DNA from 3 places in the Alicycliphilus sp. T452 genome. Region 2 is predicted to be linked to each of the others. Evidence: predicted binding sites of a transcription regulator. Region 2 holds the regulator's gene; each other region holds the start of a gene.

Region 1 (6,386 bases), on a different contig from region 2:
GCATCGGCCCCGTGCCCGCCACGCAGCTGGCGCTCAAGAAGGCGGGCCTCACGGTGAAGGACCTGGACGTGATCGAGGCCAACGAGGCCTTCGCGGCGCAGGCCTGCGCCGTCACGCGCGATCTGGGCCTGGACCCGGCCAAGGTCAACCCCAACGGCTCGGGCATCTCGCTGGGCCACCCCATCGGCGCCACCGGCGCGCTGATCACGGTGAAGGCCCTGTACGAACTGCAGCGCATCCAGGGCCGCTACGCGCTCGTGACCATGTGCATCGGCGGCGGCCAGGGCATCGCTGCGATCTTCGAGCGCCTGTGACCCCAAGCGCCATCGCCGATGGCGATGGCGTGGTCATGCTTGAGCAGGGTGCATCCGCCCATGGCTGGGCCATCATGCGGCAGCGCATGCGCCCGTTGCGCCCTGCCTTTGTCGATACCACCCTCAGGAGAGTTTTTTGATGCTTCTTCGCCGCCATGTCCTCTCGCTTGCCGCCCTCGCCTGCGCACTGGGCGCGCCTGCAGTGCAGGCCCAGAGTGCCGGAGCCGCCACGGCCAGCGCCTATCCCTCCAAGCCCATCCGCATGATCGTGCCCTTCCCGCCCGGAGGCGGCACCGACATCCTGGCGCGGCTGGTGTCCGCCAAGCTCGCCGAGGCCAACAAGTGGACCGTCGTGGCCGACAACAAGCCCGGCGCCGGCGGCACCATCGGCATCACGGAGGCGGTGAAGGCCGCGCCCACGGGCTATGACCTCGTCATGGGCCAGAAGGACAACCTGGTCATCGGCCCCTGGCTGTACAAGAACCTGCCCTGGGACCCGACCAAGGACCTGACGGCCGTGGCCCACGTGGCCTACACGCCCGTGGTGATCGCCACCAGCGCCAACTCCAGGTTCAAGACCCTGGCCGACGTGGTGGCCGCCGCCAAGGCCGCGCCCGGCACCGTCACCTATGGCTCGCCGGGCAATGGCACCTCCATCCACCTCGCGGGCGACCTGTTCGAGAAGGCCGCGGGCATCAAGCTCAGCCACGTGCCCTACAAGGGCTCGAACCCGGCGCTCATGGACGCGCTGGCCGGCAATGTCGACCTGCTGGTGTCGTCCCTGCCATCGGCCATGGGCCAGATCAAGGCCGGCAAACTGCACCCGCTGGCCGTCACGTCCGCCAAGCGCAGCTCCTCGCTGCCCAACGTGCCCACGGTGGCCGAATCCGGCTTCAAGGGCTTCGACGTGAGCACCTGGTACGGCGTCTTCGCTCCGGCTGGCACGCCCGCGACCGTGGTCAAGACACTCAACGCCGAGGTCAACAAACTGCTGGCCACGGCGGACGTGAAGGACGCCATCCATACGCAGGGCGCCGAGCCCCAGGCCATGACGCCGGAGCAGTTCTCCACGCTGCTGAAGACCGAGTACCAGCAGTGGAAGGGCATCGTCGAGGCTTCCGGCGCCAAGATCGAGTGAGTGCACCCCGCGTGCCGGCACATGCCGCCGGCACGCACACATGACTTGTATCAACAAGTAATTTCTTCAGTTCCTTGATACTGCTGCGCAGCAATTTGGACTGGAGAGTGTCATGGCGTTGTTGGTGTGGGTTCCTGAGCTGGATACCGGTATTCCCGAAATCGACCGGCAGCACCGCCGCATCGTCGACTACATCAACAGGCTCTACGAACTGCGCTCCACGCACGACCGCGAGGCCCTGGGCGACGTGATTGGCGAGATGGTGGACTACACCCTCTCGCACTTCGTCTTCGAGGAGAGCCTGATGGAAAGCTCGGGCTATCTGTTCTCCGGCCCGCACAAGAAGGTGCACGATCTGTTCACCCGCAAGGTGGCCGAAATGCAGTCGCGCTTCGACGCCGGCGAGGACGTGACCGACGAACTGCACGGCATGCTGTCGCGCTGGCTGTTCAACCACATCCGCAACGAGGACCACGGCTACGTGGACACGGCCAAGGCCTACCTGCGCATGGCGCGGCAGGGCGGACAGGCCGCCGAGAAGGAGCGGATCAAGGCCGAACTGCTGCAGGAGCTGGAGCAGCGCCAGAAGAAAAAAGGCCTGCTGGCCCGCCTGTTCGGCAACTGACGGCGCGCCAACGAAAACGGCTCCCGCGGGAGCCGTTTTCCATTCTCTATTTCGCTGGCGCAGGTGCCGTCACTCGCGCACCACCAGCACGGGCACGCGGGACACGCCCAGCACCTTCTGGGTGACGCTGCCCAGCACGAGCTTTTCGAGGCCGCGCCGGCCATGCGAGCCGATGACGATGAGGTCGGCCCCCGTGCTCTCGACCGCGCGCTGGATGCCGTCATGCACGGCATGGCCCTCGCCCACCATGGTGTTCACCGTGGCCACGCCGGCCTGCGTGACGGCGGACTTCGCCGCATCGAGCGCGGCATTGGCCTCGGCCGTGGCGGCGCTCAGGTATTGCGCCTGGCCGTACGCGAAATCGGCACCGACACCCGTGAACGGGTACGGGTCGATCACATACAGCGCCGTCACCGCGCTGCCAAAGGCCTTGGCCAGCCCCGACGCCTTGGCAACCGCCTTCATGGACGTTTCCGAGCCATCCACGGGAACCAGAATATGCTTGAACATGGAACCTCCTGCTGAGTTACTGCCGGCCTTCGGCCAGGGAGTCAGGCAAGTGTGGCACCAGGCGGCACCACCATGCTTGATGCTCATCAATTATCGGCTTTCCTCTGCCTGGAAGCCGCCCCGGCGACAGGTCAGCACCAGCGTATCACGCCAGCCGCCCTCGCCCTCCGGCTGGATGGGCGTGGTTTCATGGATCATGCGCGCGTCATCCAGCAGCATCACGGACCAGGGCTCGCTCAGCGTGAAGCGCTGCCCATTGGGGCCGGCGGCCTCGAAGATGCGGGTCTCGCCCCCCTTCACCCCCTCGCGGCCCACGAGGAAGACGGCCACGAGGTCCACGCCGTCGCGATGCGCGCCCTCGGGCGTGGGCCGCCCGATGCCGCCTGCGGTATCGATGCGGAACTGGTGCGCCTCGACGAACCAGCGCTCGGGCCGCGTGGCCAGCGCGGCCTGCGCGAGGGCCGCCACGCTGCGCATCAGCCGCCCCCACACGGGCGTCGCCACGGTCGCATCGCGCATGGGCGCGAACCAGCGCTCCATGCCGCCGTGCAGGGCGTTGTACTCCACGGGCTGCCAGTGCGCACGGTGCGGCGTCTGGCGCACCTCCGCGCCGTCCACGACGAAGCAGGAATGCCGCCTGCGCCGGTAGCGGCCGCCATCCTTCAGGAACTCGTCGGGAGGCAGGTCGGCCCAGTCGGAAGACAGGGCCTGCAGGTCGGCCAGTGCGCAGCCCAGCCAGTCCGCCGTGTCGCGCGGCTGAAGCACGGCATACCCGCGGTCGCGCAGTTGCTGCACCACCTGGCATGGTGGGACGTAGGGAGGGGAGAAGCTGACGTGCGCCATGGTCCGAGCTTAACGGCTTCGGACCGGCGCCGCAGGCGCAGGCGGCATCGGTCAGCGATCATGGCCCCTGCGGCCATCGTCGTGGCGATGGCCGCGCCAATGGTCGCGCCTGTCATCGCGGCCGCGCGCTTCATGGCGATCGCGATAGCCATGGAAGTGGTCCGGGCGCCGTGGCGGCTCCTTCACGAAATACACCGGCTGGCCGCAGGCCCCATAGCGCGCGCAGTGTTTGGACCAATGCCTGGCATGGCCCGGCGGCACATACATGTAGATCGGCGACCGCGGAACATAGACGGCCGGGGGTGCAACCACCACGGGCTGCGAAAACAGCAGCGCCGGCGCCGGCCCATTGCCGACATCGACCCGGCCATAGACACCGGGTGCGATCTGCCCGCTCACCGTGGCGTTCACATACGCCTGCGCATGGGCCGGGCCGCCCACCACGGCGGCAGCCAGGCCAAGGCCTGCCAGCAGGCGGCGGCCGTGGCCGGCCACGGAAAAATGACGGAGGGGGTTCCAGGCTGTCATGCGCGGCATTCCAAAAGTGCGTTGTCGTGGAAGGATTCGAGGAATGATGGCGCCATCAGCGGGTTCATGAAAGTGACATCCCCGCAAAGTTGTCAATGGCGGCCCATGCAAGCCCACCCGTAACGGCGACAATGTTCGGCTGGCATGGCAGCAAGGCCACCGGCCGGGCCGCTGTGGTAGTTTGCCGGTGAAGATGTGCCATCCGTTGGATGGGCACAAGCGGGATGTACTGTAAAAAATGAATATCGTAATACTCGACGATTACCAGGATGCGGTGCGCAAGCTCCACTGCGCGGCGCGGCTCGACCCCTACTCCGCGAAGGTCTACACCAACACCGTCAAAGGCCTGGGCCAGTTGTCGGTGCGCCTGCGGGATGCGGACGTCATCGTCCTGATCCGCGACCGCACGCAGATCACGCGGCAGCTGGTGGAGAAGCTGCCGCGGCTCAAGCTCATCGCGCAGACGGGGCGGGTAGGCCCGCACATCGACCTCTCCGCCTGCACCGAGCGCGGCATCGCCGTGGCCGAGGGCGTGAGCTCGCCCGTGGCGCCCGCGGAGCTGACCTGGGCGCTCATCATGGCCGCCATGCGCCGCCTGCCCCAGTACATCTCCAACCTCAAGCATGGCGCCTGGCAGCAATCGGGGCTGCGCACCGCCTCGATGCCGCCCAACTTCGGACTGGGCAGCATACTGCGCGGCAAGACCCTGGGCATCTGGGGCTATGGCCGCATCGGGCAGATCGTTGCCGGATACGGCCGCGCATTCGGCATGAACATCCGCGTCTGGGGCCGGGAAGCATCGCGCGCGCAGGCGCTCAGCGACGGGCTGCAGGTGGCCGCGACGCGGGCGGAGTTCTTTTCGCAGTGCGACGTGGTGTCGCTGCACATCCGGCTCACGGACGAGACGCGCGGCCTCGTGACGCTCGACGACCTGTCGTGCATGAAGCCGACGGCGCTGCTCGTGAACACCTCGCGCGCGGAGCTCCTGGAACCCGACGCGCTGATCGCCGGACTCAACCGCGGGCGCCCCGGCATGGCCGCCGTGGATGTGTTCGAAAGCGAACCCATCCTGCAGGGGCACGCCCTCCTGCGGCTGGAGAACTGCATCTGCACCCCCCATATCGGCTATGTGGAGCAGGACAGCTACGAGCTTTATTTCGGTTCCGCCTTCGACAATGTCGTGAATTACATCAAGGGAACGCCCACCAACATCGTCAATCCGGGAGCCCTGCAGGTACGCCGCTGAAAGCGCGCGTGCAGGCATGCAAAAGGGGCTTCATCGAAGCCCCTTTTGAATTCAAGCGACACCCATGTGCCGCCGGGCGGATGCGCCGATCAGTTCAACGGCGCCTTCTTTCCATCCTTGTACACGTACAGCGTGATGGCGGGGTTCACGAGCTCGCCATTCGGCTCGAACTTGATGTTGGCCGTCACGCCCTTGTAGTTGGACTTGAGCAGTTCGGGGATGTACACCTTCGGATCCCACGACCCTGCGCGCTTCATGGCATCGACGAGCAGCATGGTGGCGTCGTACTTGTAGGGGCTGTAGAGCACGTACTGGCCGGGGTACTTGGCGTCATAGCGCTTCTTCCACTCCAGGCCGCCAGGCATCTTGGCGAGCGAGGCGCCGCCCTCGGCACAGATGACGTTGCCGATCGTCTTGGCGCCCGCCGCGAGCTTGGGCAGTTCGGTGGTGCAGATGCCGTCGCCGCCGAAGTACTTGACGTTGGCCATGCCGAGCTGCTCGAGCTGGCGCAGCATGGGGCCTGCCTGGGGGTCCATGCCGCCGTAGAAGATGCCGTCGGGGTTCTTGGCCTTGATGGCCGTGAGGATGGCCATGAAGTCGGTGGCCTTGTCCGTGGTGAACTGCTCGTCGACCACCTTGATGCCCTTCTCGGCGGCCGCGCGCTTGAACACGTTGGCGACGCCCTGGCCATAGGCCGTGCGGTCGTCGATCACGGCCACGTTCTTGAGCTTGAGCGTTTCCGCCGCATACATCGCCAAGCCCACGCCCAGCGCGTTGTCGTTGGCGATGATGCGGAACGTGGTCTTGTAGCCGGGCTTGGTCAGGCTGGGGTTGGTGGCCGCGCCCGTGACGTGGGGAATGCCGCAGTCGTTGTAGACCTTGGAGGCCGGAATGGTGGTGCCGGAATTCAGGTGGCCCACGACGCCGGCGACCTTGGCGTCGCACAGCTTCTGCGCGGCCGCGGTGCCCTGCTTGGGGTCGGACGCATCGTCTTCGTTGAGCAGTTCCAGCTTGACTTTCTTGCCGCCGATGACCACGCCCTGGGCGTTCATGTCGTCGATCGCCATGCGCACGCCGTTTTCGATGTCCTTGCCATAGTGCGCCTGCGGACCGGACATCGGGGCGACGTTGCCGATCTTCACCACCGTCACGCCCTGGGCGGCGGCCATGCCGGCAACCGCT
Region 2 (6,386 bases):
TCGGCAAATCCAAGTTCACGGCTTGCGCAGCCTGCCATGGCATGGATGGCAAGGGCAACCCGGCCCTGGGAGCACCCAATCTGACGGATGACATCTGGCTGCATGGTTGGGGCGAGGCCGCCATTACGGCTATGATCAACAACGGCAAGACCAATGAAATGCCGGCGCAGGCAGGTAAACTGACCGACGCACAGATCAATGTGCTGACGGCTTACATCTGGGGCTTGTCCCACAAGGCCGGCGCTTCACGCTGACGCCAACTCTGCGGCCGGCTCCCTTTTGGAGGGTGCCGGCCGTTTTGTTTCTGGAAGTTGTACTTCCCCCAAGAGATCCCATCATGAAGCCTGCTGAAGACCGGCCCCGCAAGGTGATACCCATTACTCCTGTTGCAGCGGAGAGCCAGCAGCCCGAGATGGTGTCGCTTTACGAGGCCCAAAAGAAGATCTACCCCCGATCCATCAGCGGTGTGTTCGCGCGCTGGCGCTGGGCGATGGTGTTTCTGACGCAGCTGGTCTTTTATGGCTTGCCGTGGCTGGAATGGGGGGAGCGCCAGATGGTGCTGTTTGACCTCGGAGCACGGCGCTTCTACATCTTCGGCCTGGTGCTGTATCCGCAGGACTTCATCTATCTGACAGGCCTGCTCATCATTTCGGCGCTGTCGTTGTTCCTGTTTACGGCGGTCGCGGGGCGGCTGTGGTGTGGCTTTGCCTGTCCGCAGACGGTTTATACCGAGATATTCATGTGGATCGAGCACAAGATCGAGGGTGATCGCAGTGCTCGCATGCGTCTGGACAATGGGTCGTGGACCTTCGAGAAGATCTGGAAGAAATCGCTCAAGCAGGTGATCTGGGTCGCTGTGGCCTTCTGGACCGGCTTTACGTTCGTCGGTTATTTCGTCCCGATCCGGGAACTCGGCGGCGAACTGCTGATGCTGCATGGCTCCTGGCAGATCTTCTGGGTGCTTTTCTATGGCTTGGCGACCTATGGCAATGCGGGCTATCTGCGTGAACAGGTCTGCAAGTACATGTGCCCCTACGCACGTTTCCAAAGCGCGATGTTCGACAAGGACACGCTGATCGTCACCTACGATCCGGAGCGGGGCGAGCCTCGCGGACCGCGCACCAAGAGCGTTGACTACAAGGCCAAGGGGTTGGGGGACTGTATCGACTGCACATTGTGCGTGCAGGTCTGTCCTACGGGCATCGACATTCGCAATGGCCTGCAATACGAATGCATTGGCTGTGGCCTGTGCGTGGATGCATGCGATACCGTGATGGACAAGATGAAATATCCGCGGGGGCTGATTCGCTTCTCCACGCAGAACGGTGTGAAGAACCATTGGACCCAGTCGCAGATGATCAAGCGCGTGCTGCGTCCGCGCGTGCTGTTTTACACCAGCGTACTGGTTGTGCTCTGCGTCGGGATGCTGGCCAGCCTGGTGGTGCGCACGCCTCTCAAGGTGGACGTGGTGCGCGACCGTGCGGCGCTCTCGCGCATCGTGGCAGGGGGCAAGCTGGAGAATATTTACCGGTTGCAGATCATGAATGCCACCGAAGGGGCCCAGCGTTATGTCATCAGCGCGCGCGGGCTGCAAGGGCTGGAGGTGGCTTCCGAGTCGGAAGTCGATATCGGCCCTGCGGAGTCGCGATGGGTTGCCGTGCGCCTGCAGATCCCCTATGGGTCGGCGCCACCGGGCTCGCACACGGTGTATTTTGATATCCAGTCGCAAGGCGACAAGGGGCAGGTGGCAGAGAAATCTGTATTCCTTGTCCCGCGCTGAGGCCACGGATCCGCACCGAGTTTTTGCATGGCCCCGAAAGGGCACGGAGATCGTAACGATGTCGAAAGATGGATCAATGAACGCAGCCCCCGAGTCGCAGCCGTGGTGGAAGTACGGTCATGTATGGCTGGTGATCGCGGGTCCGGTGATCGTGGTCATTGCCGGTTTTGTCACCCTCTGGCTTGCGCTTTCTCAGCCGGATCCCGTGCTGGCAGAAGACTACTACCAGCGTGGCCTGGATATCAACAAGACGCTGAAGAATACGGACCCTGGCATGACGCCCGCGATGAAGGGGCGCAACCATGCAGCCACGCCAATGCAGGACCAGCCGCGCTGAGGTTCTAAGGGGAATCAGGGGGGCGATTGCACTTTGCTTGCGCAGAACATGGTGCTAGGCTTTGACCCATGACAAGGAGGCAAGAGATGTGGAAGCAGCGGTTGATGTGGGTAGCCTGGCCCGCCTTTCTCATGGCGGGGGTTATGGAAATGGTCGTGTTTGCCTTTGTGGATCCCGAGGCATTGCAGTGGTTTGATCAGCCCGTCAATCTTTCGAGGCAAGGCGTCTACACCGTGGCGTTCTTCGTTTTCTGGATCGTCATCATGGCTTCGAGCGTGCTTACCACGATGTTGTCCTTCTCCCCCTTTGAACTCAACCGCTGCCCTGTACCCGAGGGTGACAGGCCGCTCGACTGCGCCAAATACATGCCCTGACTCATGGGCTTTTGGGGCAATTAGAGGCAGGATTGCTGGCTGTTGACGATGCGCTTCAGAGCGTCGGTGTCCACGATGCGTACGTGGCGTTGCCTGACTTCCACGATACCTTCTTCGACGAACTTGGAGAAGGTGCGGCTCACGGTTTCGAGCTTGAGGCCCAGGTAACTGCCAATTTCCTCGCGTGTCATGCGCAATACCAGTTCCGATTGGGAAAATCCCCGTGCATGCAGGCGCTGCACCAAATTCAGCAGGAAGGCGGCAAGACGCTCCTCGGCCCGCATGCTTCCCAATAGCAGCATGACGCCGTGTTCGCGGACGATCTCGCGGCTCATGATCTTGTGCACATGGTTTTGCAGTGCGGTGACCTCGCGCGAGAGCTCCTCGATGCGGTCGAATGGCATGACGCAAACCTCGGCGTCTTCCAGGGCCACGGCATCGCAGGTGTGCCGGTCGTTCACGATGCCATCCAGACCGATGATTTCTCCGGCCATCTGGAAGCCTGTCACTTGATCGCGTCCATCCTCTGTCGCCACGCAGGTCTTGAAGAAACCCGTGCGAATGGCGAACAGGGAGGTAAATGGTTCGCCGTTGCGGAACAGTGTGCCGCCGCGCTTGACCTTGCGGCGCACGGCGACGACATCATCAATGCGCTTGAGCTGCTGCTCATCCAGCCCCACGGGCATGCACAACTCGCGCAAGTTGCAGTTGGAACAGGCAACTTTGATGGATTGCAGGTTGGAGTGTATGGAAACCCTATTCATGTCGCGAGCTTACATCTGAACGCCGTCGAGGCATGGAATGTCACGGATCGTTCAAAGACTTTGATCCAAAGTCAAATTGTCCCCATCCGGACCGCATGGGTGCTTGATCGGTATCAAGAACGCCCTGGGGACTCTACGGCACAGTACGCCGCAAATGCAAGGAATCCCGTCATGACAGTCGTTACAACCGAGCTCTTGCGTCGCTTTGACGTGCCTGGGCCGCGCTATACCTCCTACCCAACAGCAGACCGTTTCGTGGAGGCATTTGGTGAGAAAGAATACATCCTGGCCTTGCAGCAGCGTCATGTAGGGTCAGCGGCCAAGGCGATGCCCTTGTCTCTTTACGTGCATATTCCGTTTTGCGAATCTTTGTGCTACTACTGCGCCTGCAACAAGATCATTACCAGGCATCCGGAGCGGGCCGAGGTCTATTTGCGCTACCTGAGCCGCGAGATCGACCTGCACACCGCGCACTGCGGCGTGGGGCAGCAGGTGAGCCAGCTGCATTTCGGCGGCGGCACGCCCACCTTCCTGTCCGATGATGGCTTGCGCGAGCTCATGGGCATGCTCAGGCGCAGTTTCGTGCTGGTGCCAGGGGGCGAGTATTCGATCGAAGTGGATCCTCGCACCGTGGATGAGAAGCGGCTCGCCCTGCTGGCGGAGCTGGGCTTCAACCGGCTCAGCTTCGGGGTGCAGGATTTTGACCCCGAAGTGCAGAAGGCGGTGCATCGTATACAGCCTGCCGAGAAGGTGTTTGCACTGGTCGAGAGCGCACGCAAGCTGGGCTTCGAGTCGGTGAACGTGGACCTGATCTATGGCCTGCCGCGCCAGACGCCGGAGTCTTTCGATCGAACCCTGGCACAGGTGGCGCAACTGCGGCCCGACCGCATCGCGCTTTATGCCTACGCACATCTGCCTGAGCGTTTCAAATCGCAACGGCGCATCATTTCGGCAGAGCTGCCCATGGCCTCGGCCAAGGTATCGATGCTGGCGCGCTCCATCGACGCGTTCATGAATGCGGGCTACGTGTACGTGGGCATGGATCACTTCGCACTGCCCGAGGATGCCCTGGCGGTGGCCAAGCGCCAGGGCCGGCTGCACCGCAATTTCCAAGGGTATAGCACCCAGCCGGACTGCGATCTGATAGCGCTCGGCGTCTCCGCCATCGGGCGCGTAGGCGCAACGTACAGCCAGAACGTCAAGACGCTGGACGAATATTACGACGCGATCAACCATGGGCACCTGCCCGTGGTGCGAGGCCTGGCCCTGACCAGGGACGACTTGGTGCGCCGCGCGGTCATCATGGCCTTGATGTGCCAAGGGGAGGTGCTGTTCGAGCCGCTCGAGCAGTCCTGGCTCATCGACTTCCGCCGCTATTTCGAGGCCGAACTGCTGCAGCTCGAAGAAATGGCGGAGCAGGGCCTGGTGAAGATCGGCGCCGAGGGCATCGAGGTCACCGCGATGGGCTGGTTCTTCGTGCGCGGCGTGGCGATGGTGTTCGACAAATACCTGCAGGCAGACCGCAACCGGGCGCGTTTCTCTCGCATCATCTGATCCATGCTGCTGGCTCTGGCTTCGACGGCATTCCTCATGGGCTTGATGGGCGGGACGCATTGCCTGGTCATGTGTGCGGCGCCCTGCGCCGCCTTGACGGGGGCAGGGGTTGCCCCGCGTGGCGGTGAGCAGGTCGTGCGCTGGATGCCGCGGGGATCCGTGGCGCAGCGCACGATGGGGTTCCACCTGGGGCGATTGACCGGGTATGGTGTGGCGGGCGCCCTGGCCGCCTTTGCCATGGAGCGGCTGGCGTGGCTGAGCCAAGGCAGCGCCGTGTTGCGTCCCGTCTGGACCATGTTCCATGTGCTGATCCTCGCCTGGGGTTTGTTGATGATGCTGCAGGTACGCCAGCCTGCGTGGCTGGACGATGCCGGCAGGGCGGTCTGGGGCCGGGTACGGTCTCTGGTATCCCGGCCCGGGGGCCTGTTCGTAACCGGCTGTGCCTGGGCGCTGCTGCCTTGCGGCTTGCTCTACACCGCGTTGCTTACCGCCGCATTGAGCGGCAGTGTCCTGCGTGGAGCCCTGTGCATGGTGCTGTTCGGCGCCGGCAGTGGCGTCTGGCTGGTGGCCGGGCCTGTGGCATGGGGCCGGCTTCGCGCACGCCTCGATGGTGTGGCCAGCACATGGGGGCCCAGGCTGGCGGGTTTGGTGCTTTTCACTCTGGGAGCATGGGCCTTGTGGATGGATGTGGTGCATGGACAGCCCGCACCTTGGTGCTCGCCTTGAGAAATGCCCCGTATTCGTTACCAACAATGTTTGTAACTAATGCGCAACGCTGGTAACCGACCATAATGCTTCGGTAAGATGGGCGCGAGTCGATAGTGGATATGCCCATCCTGCGATCTGAAGTGAACCAATCCGTTCTGATTGATATCGATGCCCTCCGCGTGGGCATGTTCATCCAACTTGAAGTGGGTTGGATGAACCATCCCTTTCCGACGAGCAGCTTCAGAATCTCAACGCATGAGCAGATTCGCGTTTTGCGAGACCTGGGGTTGAAATCCGTACGCCACATCCCGGCCAAGAGCGCAGCCCTGGCGCAAACGCCGTCAGAGGCGCCCGAGCGGATGGCGGGCGTGCAGCCAGACGATGCGGGCGAACCCGCTGCCGAGCGGCCGGGGCGCGACGCCATGACGGATGCCGATGTGCGGGCGATGTACAACGCCACACGGCAACGTTGCAACCAGCGCTACCAAGAGGCCGCCACCGTCTATGAAGCGGTCTGCACCGGGGTGCAGACGGCGCCGCAAAAGATGCGCGAGCAGGCGGAATCTCTGATTCACACGTGCGTTGCACAGTTGTTGGAGCAGGGGCCATGCGCGGTTCATCTGCTGGCCGGCAACCTGGGCCAGCGCTCGGCTGCCCATGCGGTGAACGTGCTGGTGCTGGCCTTGCTGCTTGGGCGCTCGCTCCGCATGGAGGCGGAGGCACTGTGCCTTCTGGGGACGTCGGCCTTGTTGCATGACCTGGGGAAGGTGCTCTTGCCAATTCATATTGCGGAGCCAGGAGCGGCACTCAACCCTTCGGACATGCAGCGCTATCAGGAGCACGTGGGCCTGTCGGTAGATCTGGGTCAG
Region 3 (6,386 bases), on a different contig from region 2:
GATCAACATGGCGGGCGCCGCCATCACCATCAGCGTGCTGTCGCTGGCCGCCGCCCATACCCTGGGCATCCATGTGGACGTGCCCACGGCCCTGCTGCTGTGCGTGGTGGCCTCGGTCTGCGCCTGCGGCGCCTCGGGCGTGGCCGGAGGCTCGCTGCTGCTGATTCCGCTGGCCTGCAGCCTGTTCGGCATCGGCAACGACGTGGCCATGCAGGTGGTGGGCGTGGGCTTCATCATCGGCGTGCTGCAGGACTCGGCCGAGACGGCGCTCAATTCGTCCACCGACGTGCTGTTCACGGCGGCGGCCTGCATGGCGCCCCGGCGCGCCTGAAACGGCCTGGATGCCGTTCCTGGCGTGCCGCTACACCAGGCGCCCGGCCTCGATGGTGATGCGCCGGTCGCAGCGCGCGGCAATGGCGCGGTCGTGCGTGACCAGCACCAGCGTCGTGCCCTGCTCGCGGTTGAGGGCGAACATCAGCTCCATGATGGTCTCGCCGGTGGCGAAGTCCAGGCTGCCCGTGGGCTCGTCGGCCAGCAGCACGGCCGGCTCGACCACGAAGGCGCGCGCCAGCGCCACGCGCTGCTGCTCGCCGCCCGAGAGCACCTTGGGATAGTGCGACAGGCGCTGGCCCAGGCCCACGCGGCCCAGCATGTCGGCCGCGCGGCGGCGCGCGTCGCGGCTGCCGGCCAGCTCCAGCGGCAGCATCACGTTCTCCAGCGCCGTGAGGTTGCCCAGGAGCTGGAAGCTCTGGAACACGAAGCCCACCTGGCGCGCGCGCAGCGCGGCGCGCTCGTCCTCGTCCAGCGCGAACAGGTCCTGCCCCGCCAGCCGCACCGTGCCGCGCGTGGGCGTATCGAGCCCCGCGATGATGAACAGCAGCGTGCTCTTGCCCGAGCCCGAGGCACCGACGATGGCCACGGTCTCCTGCGGCGCGAGGCGGAAATCGATATCCCGCAAAATCTCCAGCGTACCCGTGGAGTCGGTGACGGACTTGTGCACATGCTCCACTGCGATGATGGGCTCTGGGGGCACGGACGGCTCGGAAGCGTTGGCTGCTGCCGCAGCGGCGAAGGTTTCGGACATGAAAGGATCTCGACAGTGATGCGTATGTTTCGGCGTGACTTTATCGCGGCCGGCGCCCTGGCCCTGCTCGGCACGGCGCCCGCGCTGGCGCAGCAGGGCCGCAAGGCCGCCGCCAGGCCCCCCGTGATCCTGGTGGTGGGCGACTCGCTCAGCGCCGAATACGGCCTGCCGCGCGGCAGCGGCTGGGTGGCGCTGCTGGAGAAGCGGCTGGCTCAGGAAAAGATCGGCGCCACGGTGGTCAACGCCAGCGTGAGCGGCGACACCACGGCCGGCGGCCGCGCACGACTGCCTGCGCTGCTTAAGCAGCACAGCCCCACGCACGTGGTGCTCGAGCTGGGCGCCAACGACGCGCTGCGCGGCCTGCCCCTGGCCAACACCCGGGACAACCTGGCATGGATGGTCGAGCAGTCACAGGCCGCCGGCGCGCGCGTGCTGCTGGTGGGCATGCAGATGCCGCCCAACTACGGCGCCGACTACGCACGCCGCTTCGCCGCCCTGTTCGAGGCCGTGGCCAAGGAACGCAAGGTCCCGCTGGTGCCGTTCCTGCTGCATGGCATTGCCGACGTGCCGGACTCCACGGCGCTGTTCCAGCCCGACCGCATCCACCCACGCGCCGAGGCGCATCCGCGCATGCTCGACAACGTGTGGCCGCAGCTCCGCAAGCTGCTGTAGGCCGGTTGCGCCGTCAGCCGCCACCCTGGGGCTGTGGCGCCGCGGCAGCAGGCGCGGCCACGGCCGCGCGGTAGGCGTGCCAGCTGGCATGGCCCAGCACCGGCCCGACCAGGAGCAGCCCCGCGCCCCAGGCCCACAGCGAGAACACCACGAGCACCGTGATGAGGGCGCCCCACAGCAGCATCACCGCGGGGTTTTCCAGCACCACGCGCATGCTCGCGATGCCCGCCGTCAGCGCGTCGGTGTCGCGGTCAAGGATCATCGGAATGGACACCACCGTGCTGGAGAACACCAGGGCCGCGAACACCCCTCCCACCAGCAGGTAGACGGCGATGAACTGCCAGTTGCCAGGGTTGAAAATCGCCTGCACCACGCCCGTGGTGGAAGGCATGCCGGTGTTGAAGAACACCGCGAACACCACCAGCGACGCCCTGCCCCACAGCAGTTCCAGCACGACGAGCACGAGCACGAGCATGCCCATGCTGCCCATGTGGCTGTCCCAGCAGGTGATGGACTCGCCCAGTTGCGGCGGCAGGCCCAGCTCGCGCCTGCGGCTCGTTTCGTACAGCCCCATGGCCAGGAACGGCCCCACGAGCAGGCAGCCGCTGACCAGCGACATGGTGTATTCGGGACTGGCCCGGAACACCCAGCCCAGCACCAGCGCCATGAGCCAGAAGCAGCCGCCATAGAACAGGGCGATGCCGGGCGCCGCCGCCACGTCGCGCAGGCCCCTGGCAAGCCAGCGGAACGGGTCCCGCCACCCCAGAGGGGTGAGCACCAGGGGGGCCGCAGGGGCGCTGGCGGATACAGGCGCGGGGGAATCGGTCATGGCGGCAAGCCGGCGGCGCGGCGGCGGTGGAAGTACGCCCACGATAACCAGCCCCGGTCTTGCTGGACATCAAGGAAATCCCACCCCGGCAGCCGCCGGCCGAGCCTGCCCGTCAGCCGGCGAAGGCGCGCTCCATGGCCTGCGCCAGGTCCTGGCGCAGGTCTTCCACCGCCTCCAGCCCCACCGCGAAGCGCACCACCGTGCCGGCCTCGAGGTGCGGCGTGGCGCGCTCGCGCATGCCGGGCAGGTCGTAGGGCACCACCAGGCTCATGGGCCCGCCCCAGCTGTAGCCCAGCCTGAACAGACGCAGGCCGTCGCAAAACGCATCCACCTGTGCCTGCGTGTGGCGCGCATCAATGACCACGCTGAACAGGCCCGCCGCGGCGCCCTCGGGACCGCCGGCGCTGCCGCACAGGGCGCGCCAGTGCTCGTGGCCGGGCGAGCCCGGCAGCGCCGGGTGCAGCACTTGCGCCACGGGCGCCTGCGTGCCCATCCACTGCGCCAGGGAGCGCGCCGCCACGTCGTGCGCGCGGTAGCGCAGCGCCATGCTGGGCAGGGAGCGCAGCACGGCCTCGACGTCGTTCGCGCCCACGCCCAGGCCCAGGCGCATGTGGGCGAGCTTGATGCGCAGGTGCAGCGCCTCGTCGCGCGTGGTGATGCTGCCCATGAGCACGTCGCCGCCGCCGCTGGGGTATTTGGTGAGCGCATGCACGCTGATGTCCACGCCCAGTTGGCCGTCGCCCACGAGGTCGAACGGCGCGAAGGCCAGGCCCGCGCCCCAGGTGTTGTCCAGCGCCGAGGTCACGCCGCGCGCGCGGCAGATGCGCACCTGCTCGGGCAGGTCGGGAAACTCGAGCGTTACCGAACCCGGCGCCTCCAGCCACACGAGCCGCGTCGCGTCGGTGATCCTGGCGGCCAGGTCGGCCGGATCGAGCGGGTCGTAGACCTGGTGCCGTATGCCGTAGTGGCGCAGCTCCACCTCGGCCAGGGCCTTGTTCGGGCCGTAGGCGTTGTCCGGGATCAGCACCTCGTCGCCATGCCGCAGCAGGGCCAGCGACACGGTGGCGATGGCCGCCAGGCCGCTGGGCGCCAGCAGGCACTGGCGGCCGCCCTCCAGCGTCGCCAGGCGCTCTTCGAGCTGGTAGGTGGTGGGCGTGCCGTGCAGGCCGTAGGTGTAGCTGCTCTTGTCCTTCCACTCGCGCGCGCGCATGGCGGCCACGTTCGGGAAGATGACGGTGGACGCCTTGTGCACCGCCGGTTGCGGCGCCTCGAACCCCGCGGGCGGGCGGTAGCCGTGGTGGATGAGCCGGGTGCGGAGGTCGGGAGCGGATGGCTGGGTCATGCGCCGATGTTAGCCGCCGGAAACGGTGAGCTTGTTCTCCACCGAGCTCACGCCCGACACGGCCTGCGCGATCTGGCTGGCGCGCTCGCGCGCCTGCTCGGACTTCACCTCTCCCTTGAGCGTGACCACGCCCGCGCTCGTGTCCACGTCGATCTTGAGGGCGCCGAGGTCCATGTCCTGCGCCAGCCCTGCCTTGACCTTGGCGGTGATGGTCGCGTCGTCCACCAGCGCGGCGGCGCCGGCCGCGGCGCGGCGCGTGGCATCGCTCACCTCGCTGGCTGCGGTCTCCGCCTTCTGCTTGACCTCCTGGGCCGCCCGTTCGGTCTTGCCTATCGCCTCGTCCACGCGCTGGCCCGCCGTCGGCTCCTCGGTCTTGTTGCAGCCGGCCAGCCCCAGGGCCAGCGCCAGTGCGGCGGCCAGGACCGTCCAGCGCGGCATCGAAAGGGCGGAATGTGTACTGTCCATGGTTGGTTCTCCTTTGTGGGGACACGCCCGCCACTGTAGGGAGCATGGCCTTGGCCGCGGGTCGGAAAGGGCTGAAACCGCAGTAGGACAACGGCGGCTCCCACTGGCGTGACAATCGGCCCCCATGTCCACACTCTCGTTGCACCGCTGGCTTCCCTTCCTGGCCTGGCCCCGCCCCACGGCCGCCCTCCTGCGGGGGGAGTTCTGGGCCGGCATGACCGTCGGGCTGATGCTGGTGCCCCAGGGCGTTGCCTATGCGGCGCTGGCCGGCATGCCGCTGGTGACGGGCATCTATGCATCGCTCGTGCCGGCCCTCGTGGCCGTGCTCTGGAGCTCCTCCACCCGCCTCGGCGTGGGCCCCACCGCTCTCACCAGCCTGCTCATAGGCACATCGCTCACCGGCATGGCCGAACCCGGCAGTGCCCAATGGGTCGCCCTGGCCGTGTGGATGGCGCTGCTGTCGGGGCTGCTGCAGCTGGTGCTGGGCGTGGTGCGCTTCGGCTGGCTGCTCAACCTGGTGACGTCGCCCGTGCTGGGCGGCTTCACCCAGGCCGCGGCGCTGCTGATCCTGGCGTCGCAGCTGCCGGCGCTGCTCGGGCTGCGCACCAGCTGGCACGCGCTGGCAGAGAGCCCCTCGCCGCACCACTTCGACTTCACCGCGCTGGCCTTCGGGCTGGGCAGCCTGGCCCTGCTGGTGCTGGCCCGGCGCTGGCGCCCGAGCTTTCCGGCCGCCATCGTGGTGATCGCCCTCGCGGCCCTCGTCAGCTGGGCCATGGGCTACGCGGACGCCGACGGCGCCGTGATCGGCCACCTGCCCTCGGGCCTGCCCTCGCCGTATTGGCCGGGGTGGCTGTCGTGGGACGACATGGGCGCCCTGGTGATGCCGGTGATGGTGATCACGCTGGTCAGCTTCCTGGAAACCGCGTCGAGCGCCAAGGTGGAGCACCAGCAGGGGGGCACGCGCTGGAACGAGAACCAGGACCTGATCGCCCACGGCATGGCCAAGATCAGCTCGGGCCTGTGCGGCAGCTTCGCCACCAGCGCCTCGTTCTCGCGCTCCGCGATCAACCTGTACGCGGGCGCCAAGACCGGCTGGGCCACGCTGTTCGCGCTGCTGCTGGTGCTGGCCACCCTGCTGTGGCTCACGCCCGCGCTCTACCACGTGCCGCAGTCGGTGCTGGCCGCGGTGGTGGTGGCCGCCATCACGAACCTTATCAAGCCCGGCACCATGTTCAGGCTGTGGCGCATCTCGCGGGTGGAGACGGCCATAGGCCTGGCGACCTTCGGCCTCACGCTGGTGACCGCGCCGCGCCTGTACTGGGGCGTGCTGATCGGCCTGCTGATGAACCTGAGCCACTTCCTGTACCAGCGCCTGCACCCGCGCATCATCGAGGTGGGGCTGCACCCCGACGGCAGCCTGCGCGACCGCCATCTGTGGCAGATCGCCCCGCTGGCCCCCCGGGTGCTGGCGCTGCGCATGGATGCGGAGCTGGATTTCGCCTCCGCCAACGCGCTGGAACGCCGCGTGGCCGACGAGCTGGCCCAGCGCCCCGACACCCGGCACCTGTGCCTGTTCGCGCTGCCCATCAACCGCATCGACGTGACCGGCGTGGAGGCCTTCATGCGCCTGCGCGCATTGCTGCAAGGCCACGGCGGCATGCTGCACGTGAGTGGAATCAAACTGCCCGTGCAGCGCACCCTCGAGAATGCGGGGGCCCTCGCGCCAGGCCCCAACTTCATCACCTATCGGACCGACGCGGAGGCCATCGCCGCGCTGCAGCAGACGGCCGCCGCGCCGCCCCGCGAGCACGGTACGGGCAGCGGGGATCCGCTTGCGCAAACCAGCGCGCCGTAGCTGCTAAAATCGCCGAAAGCCAATTTGTTTCCTTTTGTGAACGACACTGCGTCCTCCGCTTCCGTTCGTCTGCGTGACCTGCGCCTGGCCACGGCGCATGCGCTGGTGGCCCAGTCGCTGGGATCCGAAGCGGCGCTGC

What was found. Region 2 encodes FNR, which switches genes on or off when oxygen is low (the NO sensors DNR and NnrR bind a similar motif). Its sites were predicted from a motif close to TTGATNNNNATCAA; they were not measured.
Region 1: a site for FNR is predicted at 1,493-1,506, ahead of ACX12L_RS11335 (bacteriohemerythrin). Genes of this name have one in related genera too.
Region 3: a site for FNR is predicted at 2,645-2,658, ahead of ACX12L_RS12330 (DUF2189 domain-containing protein). Genes of this name have one in related genera too.

What each region holds. Positions count from the first base shown of each region.
Region 1 is NZ_JBTNEH010000010.1:142,842-149,227, forward strand. It holds gene bktB (beta-ketothiolase BktB) at 1-314, shown strand, start outside; gene ACX12L_RS11330 (Bug family tripartite tricarboxylate transporter substrate binding protein) at 454-1,452, shown strand; gene ACX12L_RS11335 (bacteriohemerythrin) at 1,565-2,077, shown strand; gene ACX12L_RS11340 (universal stress protein) at 2,147-2,587, opposite strand; gene ACX12L_RS11345 (2OG-Fe dioxygenase family protein) at 2,678-3,430, opposite strand; gene ACX12L_RS11350 (hypothetical protein) at 3,482-3,958, opposite strand; gene ACX12L_RS11355 (D-2-hydroxyacid dehydrogenase family protein) at 4,197-5,204, shown strand; gene ACX12L_RS11360 (branched-chain amino acid ABC transporter substrate-binding protein) at 5,294-6,386, opposite strand, start outside.
Region 2 is NZ_JBTNEH010000029.1:16,568-22,953, reverse strand. It holds gene ccoP (cytochrome-c oxidase, cbb3-type subunit III) at 1-254, shown strand, start outside; gene ccoG (cytochrome c oxidase accessory protein CcoG) at 338-1,780, shown strand; gene ACX12L_RS19845 (FixH family protein) at 1,857-2,117, shown strand; gene ACX12L_RS19840 (hypothetical protein) at 2,204-2,491, shown strand; gene fnr (fumarate/nitrate reduction transcriptional regulator Fnr) at 2,512-3,255, opposite strand; gene hemN (oxygen-independent coproporphyrinogen III oxidase) at 3,427-4,809, shown strand; gene ACX12L_RS19825 (sulfite exporter TauE/SafE family protein) at 4,813-5,535, shown strand; gene ACX12L_RS19820 (HD-GYP domain-containing protein) at 5,637-6,386, shown strand, end outside.
Region 3 is NZ_JBTNEH010000012.1:42,248-48,633, forward strand. It holds gene sstT (serine/threonine transporter SstT) at 1-331, shown strand, start outside; gene ACX12L_RS12320 (ABC transporter ATP-binding protein) at 362-1,084, opposite strand; gene ACX12L_RS12325 (arylesterase) at 1,109-1,756, shown strand; gene ACX12L_RS12330 (DUF2189 domain-containing protein) at 1,770-2,585, opposite strand; gene ACX12L_RS12335 (PLP-dependent transferase) at 2,698-3,927, opposite strand; gene ACX12L_RS12340 (BON domain-containing protein) at 3,937-4,392, opposite strand; gene ACX12L_RS12345 (SulP family inorganic anion transporter) at 4,517-6,247, shown strand; gene ACX12L_RS12350 (GGDEF domain-containing protein) at 6,284-6,386, shown strand, end outside.